One region of the Salinicoccus jeotgali genome, then DNA from elsewhere that is predicted to be linked to it. Evidence: riboswitches for the same ligand, from Rfam matches in the RefSeq annotation. Region 1 holds a riboswitch; each other region holds the start of a gene.

The links. A riboswitch is a leader RNA that binds a small molecule or an ion and turns the genes downstream of it on or off. The one in region 1 is predicted to bind thiamine pyrophosphate.
Region 2: linked by a shared signal. The riboswitch ahead of tenA (thiaminase II) and the one ahead of ACZ43I_RS10605 (3-oxoacyl-ACP reductase) in region 1 are both predicted to bind thiamine pyrophosphate.
Region 3: linked by a shared signal. The riboswitch ahead of ACZ43I_RS04445 (ECF transporter S component) and the one ahead of ACZ43I_RS10605 (3-oxoacyl-ACP reductase) in region 1 are both predicted to bind thiamine pyrophosphate.
Region 4: linked by a shared signal. The riboswitch ahead of ACZ43I_RS03290 (YkoF family thiamine/hydroxymethylpyrimidine-binding protein) and the one ahead of ACZ43I_RS10605 (3-oxoacyl-ACP reductase) in region 1 are both predicted to bind thiamine pyrophosphate.

Annotation. Positions count from the first base shown of each region.
Region 1 is NZ_AP043830.1:2,053,237-2,057,762, forward strand. It holds gene ACZ43I_RS10595 (DUF3991 and TOPRIM domain-containing protein) at 1-558, opposite strand, end outside; gene ACZ43I_RS10600 (IS30 family transposase) at 682-1,641, shown strand; TPP riboswitch at 1,863-1,965, shown strand; gene ACZ43I_RS10605 (3-oxoacyl-ACP reductase) at 2,068-2,817, shown strand; gene ACZ43I_RS10610 (NtaA/DmoA family FMN-dependent monooxygenase) at 2,829-4,130, shown strand; gene ACZ43I_RS10615 (lipoate--protein ligase family protein) at 4,352-4,526, shown strand, end outside.
Region 2 is NZ_AP043830.1:79,315-83,840, reverse strand. It holds gene ACZ43I_RS00370 (metal ABC transporter ATP-binding protein) at 1-291, shown strand, start outside; gene ACZ43I_RS00365 (metal ABC transporter permease) at 288-1,133, shown strand; gene ACZ43I_RS00360 (metal ABC transporter solute-binding protein, Zn/Mn family) at 1,171-2,118, shown strand; TPP riboswitch at 2,297-2,396, shown strand; gene tenA (thiaminase II) at 2,467-3,153, shown strand; gene thiD (bifunctional hydroxymethylpyrimidine kinase/phosphomethylpyrimidine kinase) at 3,146-3,940, shown strand; gene thiM (hydroxyethylthiazole kinase) at 3,944-4,526, shown strand, end outside.
Region 3 is NZ_AP043830.1:884,226-888,751, forward strand. It holds gene ACZ43I_RS04440 (ABC transporter ATP-binding protein) at 1-1,744, shown strand, start outside; TPP riboswitch at 1,793-1,883, shown strand; gene ACZ43I_RS04445 (ECF transporter S component) at 1,976-2,530, shown strand; gene ACZ43I_RS04450 (ABC transporter ATP-binding protein) at 2,536-3,930, shown strand; gene ACZ43I_RS04455 (energy-coupling factor transporter transmembrane component T family protein) at 3,923-4,526, shown strand, end outside.
Region 4 is NZ_AP043830.1:643,076-647,601, reverse strand. It holds gene ACZ43I_RS03305 (protein adenylyltransferase SelO) at 1-866, opposite strand, end outside; gene ACZ43I_RS03300 (hypothetical protein) at 1,024-1,470, opposite strand; gene ACZ43I_RS03295 (SDR family NAD(P)-dependent oxidoreductase) at 1,520-2,257, opposite strand; TPP riboswitch at 2,413-2,511, shown strand; gene ACZ43I_RS03290 (YkoF family thiamine/hydroxymethylpyrimidine-binding protein) at 2,573-3,151, shown strand; gene ACZ43I_RS03285 (VOC family protein) at 3,189-3,620, opposite strand; gene ACZ43I_RS03280 (DUF7916 family protein) at 3,812-4,526, shown strand, end outside.

The sequences.
Region 1 (4,526 bases):
TTTATCAGGTTGAGTGCCTTGCTTATCCATGCCGACGACTTCTTTATTTTTCGCCCACAAAAATACGACATTGTTATTGTGATCTTGCTGTATGAGTTTTTTATCAATGAGTGTATCTACTAAGTCTTCATTGATGCCTCGTTGATTAACGAGGTAATCTTTTGCGACGGAAGTGTCTTCCGACAGCTCATCTGGCCGAAAGACAAAGGGTTCTTGTTCTTTATCGACATTGACTTCTGCGGTTTTGTACTCATCATTTAAAGTGAGTTCTTTAATGGCACTTCTAAAGCTATAATCATGAACACTTCTTAAATAATTGATCGGATTCCCTTTTAAATCTTGTGAGTTCCAGAAGAATGAGTTATTTTGCTTATCAATCACAAAACTGTCATGTTCAGCGAGTTTTGCGTACTTATCAGATACGTGGATGACGACATCGCCCTGCTTTTCAATCACATCAATGAGATCTGCTTTTTGAGCTTGAGTGACCAGTTCCTTTGGTATCGGTTTTCTTTCTTTAAACAGTTGCTGTATCTCTTTTTGAGAGTATTCTTTCATAGTCCTTCTCTCCTCTTTTTTAAGGATCGCCGATTGTAAAATTAAGCTAGACACATAAAGAAAGCCACTCGTGATACACTCAAAATGTATTTCCGACCAAAGAAATCATAGGAGTGATCACGAATGACCTACACCCATCTTAGCACGGATGAACTTGTAATTATAGAATCTTATTTCCATCAGAATGTCTCTGTATCAAAGATTTCAGAACAGATTGGCCGAGCACGTCAGACCGTCCACAATGTGGTCACTTTCCTGAAAGACGGTCACACCGCATTGGATTTCTATAAGCGCTACAAGGCAAACAAGCAGCGTTGCGGTCGAAAACAGACGGTGCTGTCGAATGATCAACGCGCATATGTGGCAGAAAAGGTCGCGCAAGGATGGACGCCGGATGTGATTGTCGGTCGCCGTGAACAGCCGATCAACTGCTCCAGCCGCACATTGTACCGCATGTTCAAGCGCAAAGACTTTGATGTTTCCACCTTGACGATGAAAGGAAAGCGAAAACCCAACGGCCATAAGGAACGCCGTGGGAGACAGGCTTTCAGACGGAAACTCTCTGACAGAAAGACGGACTACCCAGCATTCAAAGAAGAATTTGGACATCTGGAAGGCGATACCATTGTCGGCATCCATCATAAAAGTGCCGTTGTGACACTTGTAGAACGGCTGTCGAAAGTGATCATTACCCTCAAGCCCGAGGGCCGGACTGCAAAGGATATTGAAACAGTCATCAACGCATGGTTCCATCAGATCCCCAGAAATGTGTTCAAATCCATTACTTTCGACTGTGGTAAGGAATTCTCAAATTGGCAGTCAATGAGCAACCGAAATGATATTGATATTTACTTTGCCGACCCGGGCACGCCTTCCCAAAGAGGATTGAATGAACATTCCAATGGACTGCTTCGGAAAGACGGCCTGCCCAAGCATATGGATTTCAACACAGTGGATCAGAGGATGGTTGCTTCAGTAGCCTCCAAGAGAAACCACATACCCAGAAAGTTTTTGAACTACCAGACACCGCTGGAAGCATTTATGAGTTACATGAATGTAGGCAGGCTGTCTAGCTTATTTTGACAAACGAAGAAATGAAAAATAACATATACAGGGGCCATTTCCATCAATGAACGACCCCTATATAATAGTAGAAACACGTTCAATATACTGCCGGACCTCATTAGAATTTTTTTGATTCACTTGGATGAGAAGTCCTGCTCAGCTTATTCAATAAATTTCAAAGTATTCACTATTTACTTGACGTATCTCTTAGAAGTACTACAATGATATTAAATAGAATAAATTTGCACTAGGGGCGTTTTTGTAAACTGAGATGAGGATAACCTCAAACCCTTTGAACCTGATCTAGTTAAAACTAGCGTAGGAAAGTGTTACTTCGATACAGCTAAATATCTATGCCTTTATAGGTGTATATAATTCGCTCTCGATACGTAACCTTCTTACGAAGGTTGCGTATTTTTTTTCTAAAATAGAGGAGGTATTTACTTGGCAAGGACAGTTTTAGTAACAGGAAGTGGCAGAGGTCTTGGTAGATGCATCGTAAAAAAATTGAGTGAAAAAGGCTTTAATGTCATCATTAACTACAATCGCAGCAAATCAGAAGCAGAAGCGTTGCAAAAGCAAATCGGACCCCAAGCAATTTCTATTCAGGCAGACGTTACAAATAGGAAAGAAGTTGAACAGTTAGTTAAAAAAGGGACTGAACATTTTGGGCAGATTGATGTTGTAGTAAACAACGCACTCGTAAACTTCAAGTTTGACCCAACTACTCAAAAAGCATTTAAAGATTTAACCTACAAAGATTATGAACAACAACTAGACGGCACGTTAAAAGCCGCGTTCAACGTATCACAAAGTGCCCTCCCCCAATTCCTAGAGCGAAAAGAGGGTGCAATCATTAGCATCGGAACGAATCTATATCAAAACCCTGTGGTACCATATCACGAATATACAACAGCAAAAGCTGCTTTAATTGGGTTCACCAGAAATGTTGCAGCAGAGCTTGGTCAGCACGGCATCCGAGCAAATATCGTTTCGGGCGGATTATTGAAGACAACAGATGCAAGTGCAGCCACAACACCTGAAGTATTTGATTTAATCGCACAATCCACACCATTGAGGAAAGTCACATCCCCTCAAGATGTTGCGAATATGGTGGTTTATCTTTGTTCCGAAGCAGCAGATGGTATTACGGGGCAGAACATCACGGTGGATGGCGGCCTTACTATGAACTAGGGGGATATATTATGATTAATCCGAAACAGTTAAATATAGGAGTTTTATTGTATGGTGTAGGACATCATCAGGCAGCATGGATGACAGCAGATTCGAGCATAGATGAATTTACGACAATTGGATACTATGAAAATTTGGCGAAGATTGCTGAACGTGGAAAATTCGATGCGGTATTTTTCGCAGATGCACAAGCCTTCCCTGCTTATAGTGCTACGGAATTGCCAACGAGTTATTTTGATCCAATAGTTGTATTAACTGCCATGAGTAATGTCACAGCTAACGTTGGACTTGTTTCAACTATTTCGGGAACGTTTAATAACCCGTTTACTTCAGCAAGGCAGTTACTCACACTGCAGCATATAACAAAAGGACGTGTGGGCTGGAACCTGGTGACATCAATGTCCGATTACGAAGCACAAAATCACAGTATGCTGGAATTACCGGAAAGAGCAGTGCGTTATAAGAAAGCAGATGAATTTGCAGAAGTCATGGATAAATTATTTGAATCGTGGTCCATTGATGACTATAGTCCAGACAGAGCGAACAATAAAATCACCAAAAACGATAACATTCAACCGTTCAACCATAATGGAGATTACTTCCAAGTAAAGGGGCCATTAACCCTGCCTTTAGGAAAGGAAGGAAAACCGGTTGCGATGCAAGCAGGGGCATCAATAGAAGGCGTGGCACTTGCTGCGAAATATGCCGATGCAGTCTACTCAGTTGCTTGGAACTTAAGACAAGCAAAAGCCTATCGTGAGAAATTAGATCGGGCAATAAGAGAAAGTCATCGGCCAGACTGCTCAATCAAAGTGTTTCCAGGTCTAGTGACTTATGTGGGTAAGACAAAAGAAGAAGCACAAGAAAAGAAAGCGAAATTAGACGATTTACTGCCAATTGATACTGCGCTGAAGCAACTCGAATTCTTTGTTCAGCAAGACACAAAATCGTGGAAACTCGATGAAAAAGTCCCTGCATTGCCCCCAATCGAAGAATTCACAGGCCCAGTCGGGCGTTATCAAACTGTGTTAGAAATCATAGAAGACAGAAATCCGACAGTCCGTGAACTACTCGGTTACCTAAACGCTGGAGGCGGACACTTGACACTTATTGGTACGCCTGAAGAAATTGTCGATGAAATCGAAAAATGGATGAAGGCAGGTGTCGCAGATGGTTTCAACTTGATGCCGCCAACACTCCCAGGCAGTCTGGAAGATTTTGTTGAATTCATCATTCCAGAAATGCAAAAGCGCAAAATTTTTAGAAGAAATTACAATGGAGAAAACTTAAGAGAAATGCTATCATTATATTAATATTTCAATTTTTATTTTGAAGTACCGAAAATTTTCAACTTTCCAGGTACTTTAAGTTTTGAAAGTAAATTATTTGATAAATATTAAAAAAATCACTGTTTTATAATAAACTGTGATTCACTTCTTTACTTTCACTCAAGGAATTTAATAATAAGAAAATATCTGCATTTTTTCTATCACTTTAAAAAATTAGGTTGGATCTAATAAGGAGGAGGGTTATGATGCCAGAAGAATGGGGATTTTTGAATACAGGACACAACAATGCGGCTACCAATATGGCGATTGATGAGGCTTTATTAAATTGGCATAGTAGAGGAGTTATCCCCCCTACATTAAGATTTTACGGTTGGTCAGCACCAAGCCTATCCGTAGGAAGACTTCAAAGAGTAGATAAAC
Region 2 (4,526 bases), 310 kb from region 1:
TCTCAAAATGCCGATATCTTATTCATGGATGAACCATTTGTTGGAATCGACATCCACAGTGAGGAAGTCATCATCAAAATTCTGAAGGAATTGAGGGATCAGGGAAAAACGCTATTCGTCATCCACCATGACCTGACCAAAGTAGAAGATTATTTTGATGACTTGATCTTAGTGAATGGCGGTCTGGTTGCTGCAGGGCCGGTTGCTGAAGTGTTCACCCCAGATCTGATGGAGAAAACTTTTAATGCGCCATTAGCTGTTTTAGAGAACATGGGAGGTAAACTATCATGAGTTTTTTGAATGACCTATTGTTCTATGATTACCTCCAGAAAGCCTTGATCACTTCAATAATGGTCGGCATCATATCCGGTGTAATCGGCAGTTTCATCGTACTGCGCGGAATGTCGTTGATGGGGGATGCCATTTCGCATGCAGTACTGCCTGGCATCGCCATTTCTTACATGTTGGGTATTTCGTATTTCTATGGTGCTGTAGTAGCAGGAGTGATCGCTGCTGTGGGTATAGGTGGCATCAGCCAAAACAGTAGAATCAAGACAGACGCTTCAATCGGAATAGTGTTCTCAACTGCTTTGGCTCTAGGGATCATACTGATTACAAAAGCGCAGAGTGCAACAGATTTGACGCAGATACTGTTCGGTAACGTCCTCCACGTCAGGACTTCTGATATGTGGATCACTGCAGGGGTCAGCCTTCTGGTCATCATCATTATCGTGGTCTTCTATAAAGAACTTCTCATTGCAACATTCGATGAGACGATGGCACGGGTTTATGGCTTGAACACCCGTTTCATCCACTATGGTCTGATGGTACTGCTGACACTTGTTGCAGTCGCCTCCCTGCAGACAGTCGGGGTGATACTGGTAGTCTCCCTGCTGATTACGCCGGCCTCGACCGCCTATCTGCTGACGAACCGCCTATCCATCATGATCGTATTATCTTCAATTTTTGGAGCCAGCGCTGCAGTGGTCGGCATCTATTACAGCTACATGCATGATCTGCCGTCCGGCCCTATCATAGCGATTGCTTCTGCCATCCTCTTTGTATTGGTGCTGATTTTTTCTCCAAGGCAAGGCGTACTGTGGCCAAAGCTTCGCAAGATGAAAAAATCATAATTGATGAGCCATTATAAATTTTTAGGAGAGATTAAACATGAAGAATAAGATTACTTATCTGATCGGCCTGTTGATGGTCGTACTAGTGTTGAATGCTTGTTCAAATGAAAGCAGTGCTGCGGGTGAAGCGAATGAGGATGATAAATTGAAAGTGGTCACATCCTTTACGATTCTAGAGGATCTCGCCCGTGAGATTGGAGGCGAGGATGTCGACATTCATAACCTCGTACCGACCGGCACGGATCCCCATGAATACGAACCACTTCCTAAAGACATGAAAAAGGCCACTGACGCGGATATTCTTTTCTATAATGGCTTGAACCTTGAGGGTGGTGGAAATGGTTGGTTCTTTAAAATGATCGATTCCGTCAATCAGGACCTAGACGATGTCTACTCCCTATCAGACCGCATCGAACCGATGTACATCACTGATGAAGAGACCCAAGCAGAAGAAATCAACCCGCATGCTTTCATCAGTCCTAAAGTGGGGATAAAGATGGCAGAGGATATGCGTGACGCTTTCATTGAAAAAGACCCGGAAAGAAAAGAAAACTACGAGAAGCGGGCTGACGAATATCTTAAACGATTGAAAGATGTAGAAGGGGAGTACCAACAGAAGATAGATGACATTCCGAAAGAAGGTCGGGTACTTGTTACAAGTGAACGCGCCTTCCAATATCTTGCCAGTGATTACGGTTTGAAGGAAGGGTATATATGGGCAATTGATACTGAAGATACCGGTTCACCCAACCAGATAAATTCACTTGTTTCATTCATTGAAGAAAATGACGTGCCTGTACTCTTCATCGAATCGAACGTCGATCCGCGTCCGATGGAGACCGTCTCCGATCAGACGGGCGTTCCTTTTTCCAAAAAACCCATCTATTCCGATGAAATTGGAAAACCGGGAGAAGAAGTGGACACCTATATCAAGTATCTGAATTACAACATCAATCTGATCCATGACGAGTTGAGCGCCGAGTAAAAGATATGGCCGTGTGGCCATATCTTTTTTTAATGGTTGATGACCCTCGATGTTCTATCTATCATTGATGTCGTCAAATTTCCCGGGAAATCATTGAAACACATTGACAGTCTGATGACTCATATCCATATTTGACTTTGAGGAATGAGTCGGCTAACATGATAATCAACTGAATACGCAACACCACTAGGGGTGCTTTTTAGCTGAGACGGTCACAGACCGATCCCTTTGACTTGATCTGGATAATGCCAGCGTAAGGAATGTGGGATGGTCGGACATATCCTGTCTTCATACTAAACCCATTTCCTACGCTGGAAATGGGTTTTTATCATTCTAAATAGGAGGATTATGATGTTAAGTACACAATTGAAGCAGGATGCAGAGCAGTTTATTGACGAAATATACGGGGATGATTTCATCCAGGGGCTCATAAATGAAGATATTGATCACGCTTCACTCATCCACTATCTTCAGGCAGATGCATTATATCTTGAAGAATTCGCAAATATTTATGCCATGCTGATCTCGAAGACCACTTCCAAGGACATGATGGAATATCTTCTCGAAGAGATGCGTTTCATACTTGGGGGAGAGGTCGAGGCACATGAAGTTTTGGCAAGAGCTGTAGGAAAGCCATATGCAGAAATCATAAAGGATGGAGAATGGTATCCTTCTGCCGATCATTATATTAAACATATGTACTATAACGCCTATGCTAAGGAAAATATCGCATTCACATTAAGTGCCATGGCACCGTGCCCCTACATCTATCAAAAGTTGGCGGAAAAGGCGATGGCGCAAAACGTATTCCAGGAAAACCACCAATACCGGGGATGGTTCGAATTCTACAGTAGCAATATCGATGAGACGGCTGATGTGATGTTCAACGCCATCGACAAAGAAGCGGAGAATATGAATGATGATGAAATAGGCCTGCTGCGCAAAAATTTCAGAGAGAGTGCAGAGCATGAAAGGCGGTTCTTCAATATGGCGATGACAAGAGAACACTGGGCGGGGGTGGATATGAATGTCTAGAATGCCCATTGCGTTGACTGTTGCAGGGACCGATCCGACTGGCGGCGCTGGTGTTTTGGCTGATATCAAAACCTTCCATTCACAAGAGGTGTTTGGAATGGCTGCAATCACCGCCCTGACCGCACAAAATACCATAGGCGTCCAAGATGTCCATAATATCCCGGGACAGTTTCTACAGGAGCAATTGGACAGCATCTTTTCCGACGAAGTACCAGACGCCATGAAAAGCGGCATGATTGCCAACGAAGAGATGATGGCAGTCATAAAAGAGTGTGTTGAACGCCACCAAGTCCCCTATATCATCGATCCGGTCATGATTGCCACAAGCGGTGATCCACTCATAGATGGAGATGCTGCTGAATTTCTCAGAACACAGCTTTTACCCCTTGCTTTGACCGTTACACCAAACATACATGAAGCAGAGAAGATCAGTGGCCAACAAATCAGTAGTGAGGGGGATATCAAGAAAGCTGCCGATATTTTCCTGAATGACATCGGGGTGCAGAGCGTTGTAATAACAGGCGGACATCTGGATTCAGGCCCCACAGACTATTTATTTACTGCAGACAACGCAATAGAACTCAGTGAAACGCGTATCGATACAACCAACACACATGGCACAGGATGCACATTTTCAGCAGTGATGACAGCAGAGGTGGCCAAGGGGAAATCAATCGAAGAAAGTTTCCGTACCGCTAAGCGCTATATCACTTCGGCAATCAGACATAACCCAAATATCGGAAAAGGTAATGGACCGGTCAGCCATTTCAGCTATAAAGGAGAGTAATTCATGGATAATGTAAATAGACTCAGAGAGATGAACCCGCTTGTTGTCTGCATCACAAATGATGTCGTCAAAAACTTCACGGCTAATGGGCTCCTTGCGATTGGCGCTTCGCCACTTGTAGGCGGGGAAGTCGCAGAAGCTTCAGATCTGATGAAATCCGCTTCTGCACTCCTCATCAACATCGGTACTGCAGATCAATCCAAACTACAGGTCATGGATGAGATGATGAAGGAAGCAAACAGGAATGATGTGCCGATTGTATTTGATCCAGTCGGATTTGGTGCTTCACGCTTCAGAGTCGAGATTACAGAACAATTATTGTCACGCCATAAAGTTTCACTCATAAAGGGGAATCCCGGAGAGATGCATGCACTATCAGGAGCTGAAAGCAATATGAAGGGGGTCGACTCTAAAGAAGAGACTCCTGCCGAAGAAATTGCAGGCAAGGCCTATGATCGGTACAGGACCCCTGTACTTGTTACAGGTGAGCAAGACGCCCTTATGACTGACAGCGGACTTTCGATAATGGGTAACGGCCATGCCCTACAGGGGAGAGTGACAGGCTCAGGATGCCTTCTTGGTGCAA
Region 3 (4,526 bases), 1.1 Mb from region 1:
TCAGCGTCGTGCCAACGATATTTCTGGCACCTTGAAAAGGCTCTGGAAATTTATCTCGGAAGAGCGTAAGCTTCTCTATTCGATCATCTTCCTGGTGACCTTGACGAGTCTGCTCAGCATTACCGGTCCGTTCCTTGTTGGCTATATCGTAGACAATTATTTCGTACCGCGTGAGTTTGACGGGCTCGGCCGCATATTGATTTTTCTCCTTGTCATCTATATACTGCTCTCCTCCATACAGTACACAGCGGCTTTCTTCATGGTGGGCTTGTCTCAGAGGACGATATACAAACTGCGCTCGCGGCTGTTTTCGCACATGCAGAAGCTCCCCGTAAGATTTTTTGATAAGAGGCAGCATGGCGAGCTGATGAGCCGGATGACAAACGACATCGAAACTATTTCCCAGACGTTGAACACTTCATTTATCCAGTTTACGACAAGTGTCGTGACTTTGATTGGTACAATCAGTGTAATGCTTTATCTCAGTCCACTGTTGACGTTATTGACGGTCACGATCATACCGATATTGATTGTGGCAGTGGCATTCATCACAAAGCGGACGGGGCCGCTTTATAAAAAAAGGCAGAGGGCCACGGGTGAAATGAATGGTTATATCGAAGAGATGGTATCCGGTCAGGAAATCGTTAAAGTATTCTCCCAAGAAGAAACGGCCATACGCAATTTCAGCGAGAAGGCTGCGAACTTAAGGGAAATCACTTTTTGGGCCTTCCTCTATGCAGGTTTGATTCCAAAGATCATGAACATGCTGAATAATGTCAGCTTTACGATTGTTGCCGGGGCCGGTGGCCTGCTCGTGTTCTATACAGATGGGCTTGTGACCATCGGGACGATTGTGGTCTTTGCTGAATATGCCCGCCAATTCACACGGCCTCTGGCTGACCTTTCGAATCAGTTTAACCAAGTGCTGTCGGCTCTTGCCGGAGCAGAGCGGGTTTTTGGGATCATCGATTCTGAAACTGAAACAGATAGAGGGCATCTTGAGGATGTGACGATCCGCGGAGAAATAGAATTTGACGACGTCTCATTCTCTTATGATGCTGATCAAGAGAAGCCAACGATCAATCATCTGAGCTTCAAGATCGATGCCGGTGAATCGGTCGCGCTCATAGGTTCAACTGGTGCAGGCAAGACGACGGTAATGCAGCTGCTTGCCCGTTTCTACGAGACGGACAAAGGTGAAATCCGTATCGATGACCGGAACATATTGGATTATAAACGTACAGCAGTGCGTTCACAGACAGCTTTTGTGCTTCAGGATCCATACCTGTTCGAGGCGACGATCCGCGAAAATATACGATATGGTAAATTGGATGCGACAGATGATGAGGTCATTGAAGCGGCAAAATTGGCTAATGCCCATGAGTTCATCATAGAGCTTGAGAATGGCTATGATACTGTGCTCGAGGCTGATGAGGGCTTCGTCTCACAAGGACAGAAACAACTCATTTCCATAGCGAGAGCACTGATAACTGATCCGGCGATACTGTTGCTTGATGAGGCGACGAGCAGCATAGACACGGTTACGGAACTGAAGATCCAGGAGGCGCTTGAACGATTGATGAAGGACCGTACAAGCATCATCATCGCGCATAGATTGAATACAATCAAAGCCGTGGACCGTATATTCGTCATGGAACTCGGTGAACTCGTTGAAAGCGGCAGTGAAGAAGAACTGCTTAAAGCGGGTGGTAAATATCATCAAATGATTGCGGACAATAACTGATTTTACAAAAGTCTGAGAATACGCTATCATGGAGTTAATTGAATAACAGCACACCACTAGGGGTGTCCTTTTGGACTGAGAATTACCCTTATCACCTGATCTAGATCATACTAGCGTAGGGAAGTGGCATATTACATAAAATTATAATATGCACACCACTACATTAGTGGTGTGCTTTTTTTATTCTCTAATGATTTCAGGAGGGTATTAAAATGAAGAAAATCTTTAACATTGACAGACGTTTTGGTGACCGTCGTCGTTTCACTCGTGTTTGCAGTCATCTACTCAGTTTGGGGGGCATTCTACACAGCTTTGAAACCTCTCGGCATCCATCTAAATGAATTGGTCTATGGCATGTGGTTCATCGCGCCGGTCATCGTATATCTCATCATCAGGAAACCGGGGGTTGCATTGATTGCGGAATTTGCAGCAGCCTCGGCTGAAACCATAGTCCTGCTGCAGTTCGATGTCATGCTTATTATCTATGGACTTATCCAAGGGTTGGCCTGTGAACTTGTTTTTGCCATTGTACGATATAAAAGTACAGCGTTGATGGTAGCTGTATCAGCAGGGACAGCAGCGGCGCTCTCTACACTGCCTTTGGATTGGTACTATGGTTACCTTGCCCATCTCGAAACATGGAACCTGATTCTGATGGTTGGCTTCAGGATATTAAGTGGGGCAGTGGTCGCAGGGTGGCTTGCACATATCCTCTATAGAGCATTGCTTGAGACAGGTTTCCTTAAACTGCTCGGTCAGTATAAGGAAACAGAAAGGGGGGCATAGATGGTATGGAAGTGGTGAATATGGCATTGCAGTTTCGGGGCGCCAATGCCCCATTGTTTACGGACATGAACCTGCAGATAAAAGAAGGTGAAAAAGTTCTGATAGTAGGACCGAGTGGTTCCGGCAAAAGTACTTTATTGAATATACTGAGTGGCCTCATGCCACGCGTCATTGATGCACTGCTGGAAGCGGACCATATGGATTTGCTTGGTGAGGGTGCTGTGGTCTTTCAAGACCCTGATTCTCAGTTCACCATGCCTACAATCGGTGAAGAACTTGCTTTCATAATGGAGAATAATCAAGTGCCTGTCTGCGATATGACCTCGAATGCCTTATCCGTATTAGAGGCGGTGGGGTTGGAAAAACCTCTTGATGCTCAAATCAGCAGCTTATCGGGCGGCATGAAGCAAAAACTTTCGATTGCTTCTGCATTGCTCCAGAAAGCCGATACTTTCTTTTTCGACGAGCCGACAAGCATGTTGGATGAAAATACTGCCTGTTCTTTATGGGAGACGATACAGGAAGTGTGGGAAGAGCGTACTGTAGTAATTGTCGAACACAGGGTTGAACACGTGTGGTTTAGAGTGGATCGGATTATTTTGTTGAATGATGAAGGCTGTATCGCCGCCTCCGCCACCCCGGATGATATGTTAAATGACAATAGGGAAGCATTGGACGCTCTAGGGGTATGGCATCCCCATTCTTGGCAGAACGCGCCCCGGTTCGCCAAAAGCACGGGTAATGGCATGCCGCTTCTGCAGATCAAAGGTCTTTCAATAAACAGAGCAGGAGACGAGCTGCTTAATGTGGATGATCTGCATATATCAAAAGGGCAGTGGATCACACTGGAAGGAAAGAATGGAAGTGGCAAATCAAGTTTCATGATGGCTGTCATGAAACTGATGCAAACACGGGGTGAAATCATATTCGAAGGTCGGCGGATACGGAAGACCAAACAATTCCAAGGGGCACTCTATCCGGTTTTTCAGAACCCCGAGCTCCAATTCATCACCAATAGCGTCTTTGGCGAAGTGCTCATCAACCTGGAAATGCACTATGATGAGGCGGAAGCTGAAAGGAAGACGGGGGAGGTCCTTTCAAGGATGGGCCTCTCCCATATCAAAAGGCTGCACCCGCTTGAAATATCAACAGGACAAAAGAGGCGGTTAAGTGTCGCAACGGCCCTCGGCGGAATCCCGCAGATCATTTTTTTGGACGAACCGACATTCGGATTGGATGCGCGCCATACGTTCAAACTGCTCGAACTGATGCATGAGCTGGTTGAAGGTGGTACGACGATTATCATGATCACCCACGATAAAGAAATAAAAGAACGCTATCCCTCGCGGCGTCTCCAGATCCATGACGGTATAATGAAAGAGGTGGGTAGCGGTGTTTGAATCGATAAAACGCTATTCTACATTTATAGATGGGACCAACCCGCTCACAAAAATAGCAGTGGCCATCTGTCTATTTGGAACTGTGGTATTAATACATGATCCCAATCATCTATTCCATCTGTCGCTTTGGATGCTTTTATTATTTTTAGTCATGAGCGGAATTGAACTCAAGTATCAAGCATTGTTGATTGCCGTAACCATTTTAACAGGGCTTATTTCCAGCGCATATATGGTTTTATACGGTGAAGGTGACACGACCCTATTTGAATTTGGTCTTGTGCACATCACTGAGGAAAGCGTAGTGAGAGGACTTCACATAACGATGCGCGGTCTGACGCTGTCATTTTTCGGTTCGCTCATCATTTTTACTACCAGGTTGACTGATGTATTCTACAGCATGATGCAACAGGGGAAAGTAAAGCCGCAGTACGCCTATTCATTTATGGCATCGATTCGTATGATGCCTGTTATAGTCGAGGAGTTCATCACTTTGAGGAGGGCGCGCAAAGTACGCCGTTCATTGATCAGCCGAAAGTATATAGGGGGACTCAGAGGATTCACGAGCACGGTGGTGATATTGCTCAGCCAGAGCATCA
Region 4 (4,526 bases), 870 kb from region 1:
TGGTTCTGGTAGCTATAGCGTTTTTGCGCATCTATTGAACTGAAGCATGTCTCCGGGTGATAGACATCCATAAAGGCACACGGACCGTAATCGATTGTTTCTCCGCTTATCGCCATGTTGTCTGTGTTCATTACACCGTGGATGAAGCCCACATGCTGCCATTTGCTGATCAAGTCAGCTTGACGCTCTATGACGGCATCCAAAAATTCCCGGTACTTGTCCGGTTTCGATGCAATTTCTGGATAATGGCGGCCGATTGCGTAATCTGCAAGCATCCGCACATTATCGTCTCCCTCAGCACGGGCTGCATATTCGAAAGTTCCAACACGGATATGACTCGATGCCACACGGGTCAATACTGCACCCGGGAACATCTTGCCGCGGCTCACCGCTTCCCCTGTCGTAATAAGTGCCATGGCACGGGTCGACGGTATTCCAAGCCCATGCATCGCTTCGCTGATCATGTACTCCCGAAGCATCGGCCCGAGTGGCGCACGCCCATCCCCCATGCGGGAAAACGGCGTACGTCCGGAACCTTTCAGCTGAATGTCCATCCGTGCGCCTGATGGTGTCACCTGCTCACCGAGCAGTACTGCACGGCCATCCCCGAGCATCGTAAAACTGCCGAACTGATGCCCCGCGTAAGCCTGTGCTATCGGTTTACTGCCTTCTGGCACCTCATTCCCCGAGAGGACATCAGTTGCTTCCATCTGAAGGTTTGCCGCATCCAGACCCAATTCCCCCGCCAATTTCCAGTTGAAGAGGACCATTTCCGGAAACTCTGCACTCTCCGGTTGTGTTTCTCTATAGAAGACTCCCGGGAGTTCTGTATAAGTGTGTTCCAATTGCCATCCGCTTTCAGTCATAATATTCGCCCCTTTTACGTGGTATTCTGTCTACCCATTTTATCAGAGTTGGTACAGCATTAATAACTATGGGTATATCTGCTTTCTGCTGATAGTTGATTTTTAATGTATGAAAACAAAATGCCATGACTTTTGTGGTCATGGCATTTTTGACATCCTACGTATAATTTCTCTTTATTTTTTTATTCCAAGCTTTTGAAAATACTTCATTTCTATCATTCCATGCCGTTAATTCATTCAAAAGATAATAATAGTCCTGGTCGGCAGTCATGACGCTTCTGGTAGTCAATTCAGTGTCGATATCATCATCCTTGACGATGACCTTCCAATCACACTCCACCTTGGCAGAAAGCGGATCGCCTTCTTTTATCGTATAGACGTTCCTATTTTCGGTGCCGTAGGTGATATTCAGGTTTGTAAGTGTCCGGAGACCTTCATCTGAATATTCTTCGAGCACCCATGTGTCTTCAGTCAATTTCTTTATGACATCACGTGTCCTTGAGCCTTCCCGGAGGACTTTTTTATCGATAGGGGCTGCTGTTTCTGCCTGCACATGCTTCAAGGTCACTTCCGAGTAGTCATTTATGACTGGGGTTCCAAGCACGGAAGCATCGAAGTCGACAGTCAGTACAGGTGCCTTGCCCCCTATAAACCTACTGGGCGGTGTAACCGCCATCTACAAGGAGGGTTGTGCCGGTCGTAAAGTCATTCTCCGCCAGGAATACCACTGCATGTGCAATCTCTTCAGGCTTGCCGAGCCTACCGATTGGGTGCTTATCGACGAGAGCATCATAAAACTCTCCCAATGCGTCCTTATTCACCATGTTGGAATCAACATAGCCCGGAGCTACTGCACTGACGCGGATGTTATCCTTGGCATATTGTAATGCGACGGATTTCGTCATTAAGTTTATTGCGCCCTTGGAAGCGTTATATGCAAATGCTGTCGGTTCGCCTACACTGCCGAGAATGGATGCGGTATTGATGATTGCGCCGCCTCCAGCCTTCTGCATTTCAGGAATGGCATGCTTCGAACCGTAGAATACGCTATCTTGATTGACTCTGATCACTTTATGGTAATCTTCGTAGGAAAGCTTGTGCGTCTCGCCCTGGACACCGATTCCGGCGTTGTTGAACATGATATCCAGATGTCCAAACTTTTCCACGGCGAGAGCAACGACTTTTTTAATATCCTCTTCCACTGATACGTCGGTCATCTGAAACACAACGTCACCATGGCTTTTCAACTTTTCTTCTGCTTTCCTGCCCGCTTCCTCATCGTAGTCTGCAATTACGACTTTTACCCCTTTTTCCAAGAACGCTTGTGCTGTGGCGAGTCCAATACCGGAGCCGCCTCCTGTAATGATTGCTACTTTGTCCTTAAGATCCAAAGTGCATCCTCCTTTTAATGACCGTATCCGTTCACGATACAGGTACCCAATTATCTCAATTTTCAAACTTTATAACGCAATTTATTTTTAATCATCTCAAGCTATCACTTGTAGTCGATTGATGATCACATGTATGATAAAGATGAAACTGCATACCGATGCACTGGGGGCGCTATATAAAGCTGAGACGGATTACCGGACCCCTACGACCCGATCTGGATAACACCAGCGTGGGGAAGTGCAGCTGATATACCTTCATGCTGCATTCCTATCGGACTGCAGTTTTTTATATCAATATTCAGGAGGTATGGCATTATGGGAAATGAATACGGTTCAAAACAGCCGGTAGGCTGTCAATTCAATTTGAGTGTGATGAGCGACGACTTTGTGGATGTCATCCTATCAGCTTTGGAGGAAACTGAAACTGCTGAAGTCATGATGGTGACGGATGACGTATCATCGTCGGTGCATGGCCCTATATCCGAAGTTTTTGCTGTTGTGGAGTCGATCTACTTAAACGCCGCACAGACTGGCAAGCACGTGGCGATGAGCGGTACATTTTCGGTTGGATGTCCCGAAACCCACGAGGAGAATGATCTCGAAACACCGACTGGTTCGACGGCGCCGCGTAGAGGTGTGGCGCAACAGGCCGGATGCAAATTCGCGCTCTATCCGCTGGGGACTGAGGACTATATGGAGATTATCCAATCCCGAATCAATGCAGCAGCGAAAGAAGGTGTGAAAGTGAGTGCCAGCCATGGTGCCACAAGACTGGATGGGGACGTCCACGATATCTTCAATGCCTTGGAATCGGCGTTTTTGAAAGTACAGGAAGCGGCAGGACATACCGCCATGACCTTCACCCTCTCATCAAACAGTCCTTCCAACCGCTGATTGAATACGGCCCGCCTCTTTGAGGCGGGCCGTATTTCTATATGATCAGCATATCGTCCTCATCAAAATCCCAATCAGAACCATAGGCGACTTCCCAGTAATAGCCGTCCGGATCTTTGAAATATCCGCTGTAGCCACCCCATGAGGTTGGACTCGCTTCCTTGGTGACGATGCCACCTGATTTTTTGGCCCTCTCCAGTATATGATCGACCTCCGCTTCAGATTTCGCATTAAATGCCAAGGTGATGCCGTTGAAGCCATGTGTCACATCCATTGCCTCCGCCCCGGTCTCCCTGGCAAGCGTGTCGAGCGGATATAATGCCAGTTTCGATCCCTTCATCCTGAAGAAGATGATTTCTATCTCATCCTCATCACCCATTATGATCGACTCCAACCCAAGTTTCCGGTAAAAGGCGACAGCAGCTGAAATATCTTTGACGCCAAGTGTAATCAGATTGATTCTGTCCATGGCCATTCCCCTTTTCAGATAAGGTAGTATAGAAGATGTAGTTTTACATTGTAAATATACCATATATATTTGGTGCTGACAGAATATGGTGCAAAATATATTCTGAGCGCACCCTCCCCGCCATCCGCTTCAAACTGGTCAGCGGGGATATTTTTATATAGAATGAGGGCAAAGAAGGGAGACGATCCATTATGAAACGATTACTGGACTGTAATGCATCTGATTTCAAAGGCATGTCCGGCCGGGATCTGAAACAATCCATCCAGGCAAGTGAAGGCCGGGTGATGCTCGCAGAGACGATGGCCACAGTGCCCCCACTCTATCCGGACATCACCAATGCAGAACTGGCCGCTTCATTCGGAGCGGACATGCTGCTGTTCAACCTGCTGGATGTCTTCGAACCGAAAGTAGAAGGACTGGAGCCTTCTGCCGACTTGGAGTTGATGCAGGAAATTAAACAGCTTACAGGACGGCCGATCGGACTCAACCTTGAGCCGGTCGATCTCGATGCCGAGGAGATTGAAGCGCTCGACACCATCAACCGCGGACGCATCGCATCCAAGGAAGCACTAACGGCTGTAAAGACCCTTGGTTTCGACTTCATCTGCCTTACCGGCAATCCAAAAACGGGTGTCTCAAATGATGAGATCGCCCTAGCCATAGCGCGTGCCCGGGAGATATTCGGTGAAGATATATTGATCATCGCCGGCAAAATGCATGGAGCTGGTGTAGCAAATGAAACAGGCAGTACAATCATCACCAATGAAACCCTCAACACTTTCATCCGTGCAGGCGCCGATGTCATTCTGATGCCGGCACCCGGCACGGTGCCCGGGATCACCGTAGAAGACGCCCAGCAATATACCACCCATATCCATTCACAAGGTGCACTTGTTATGTCAACGA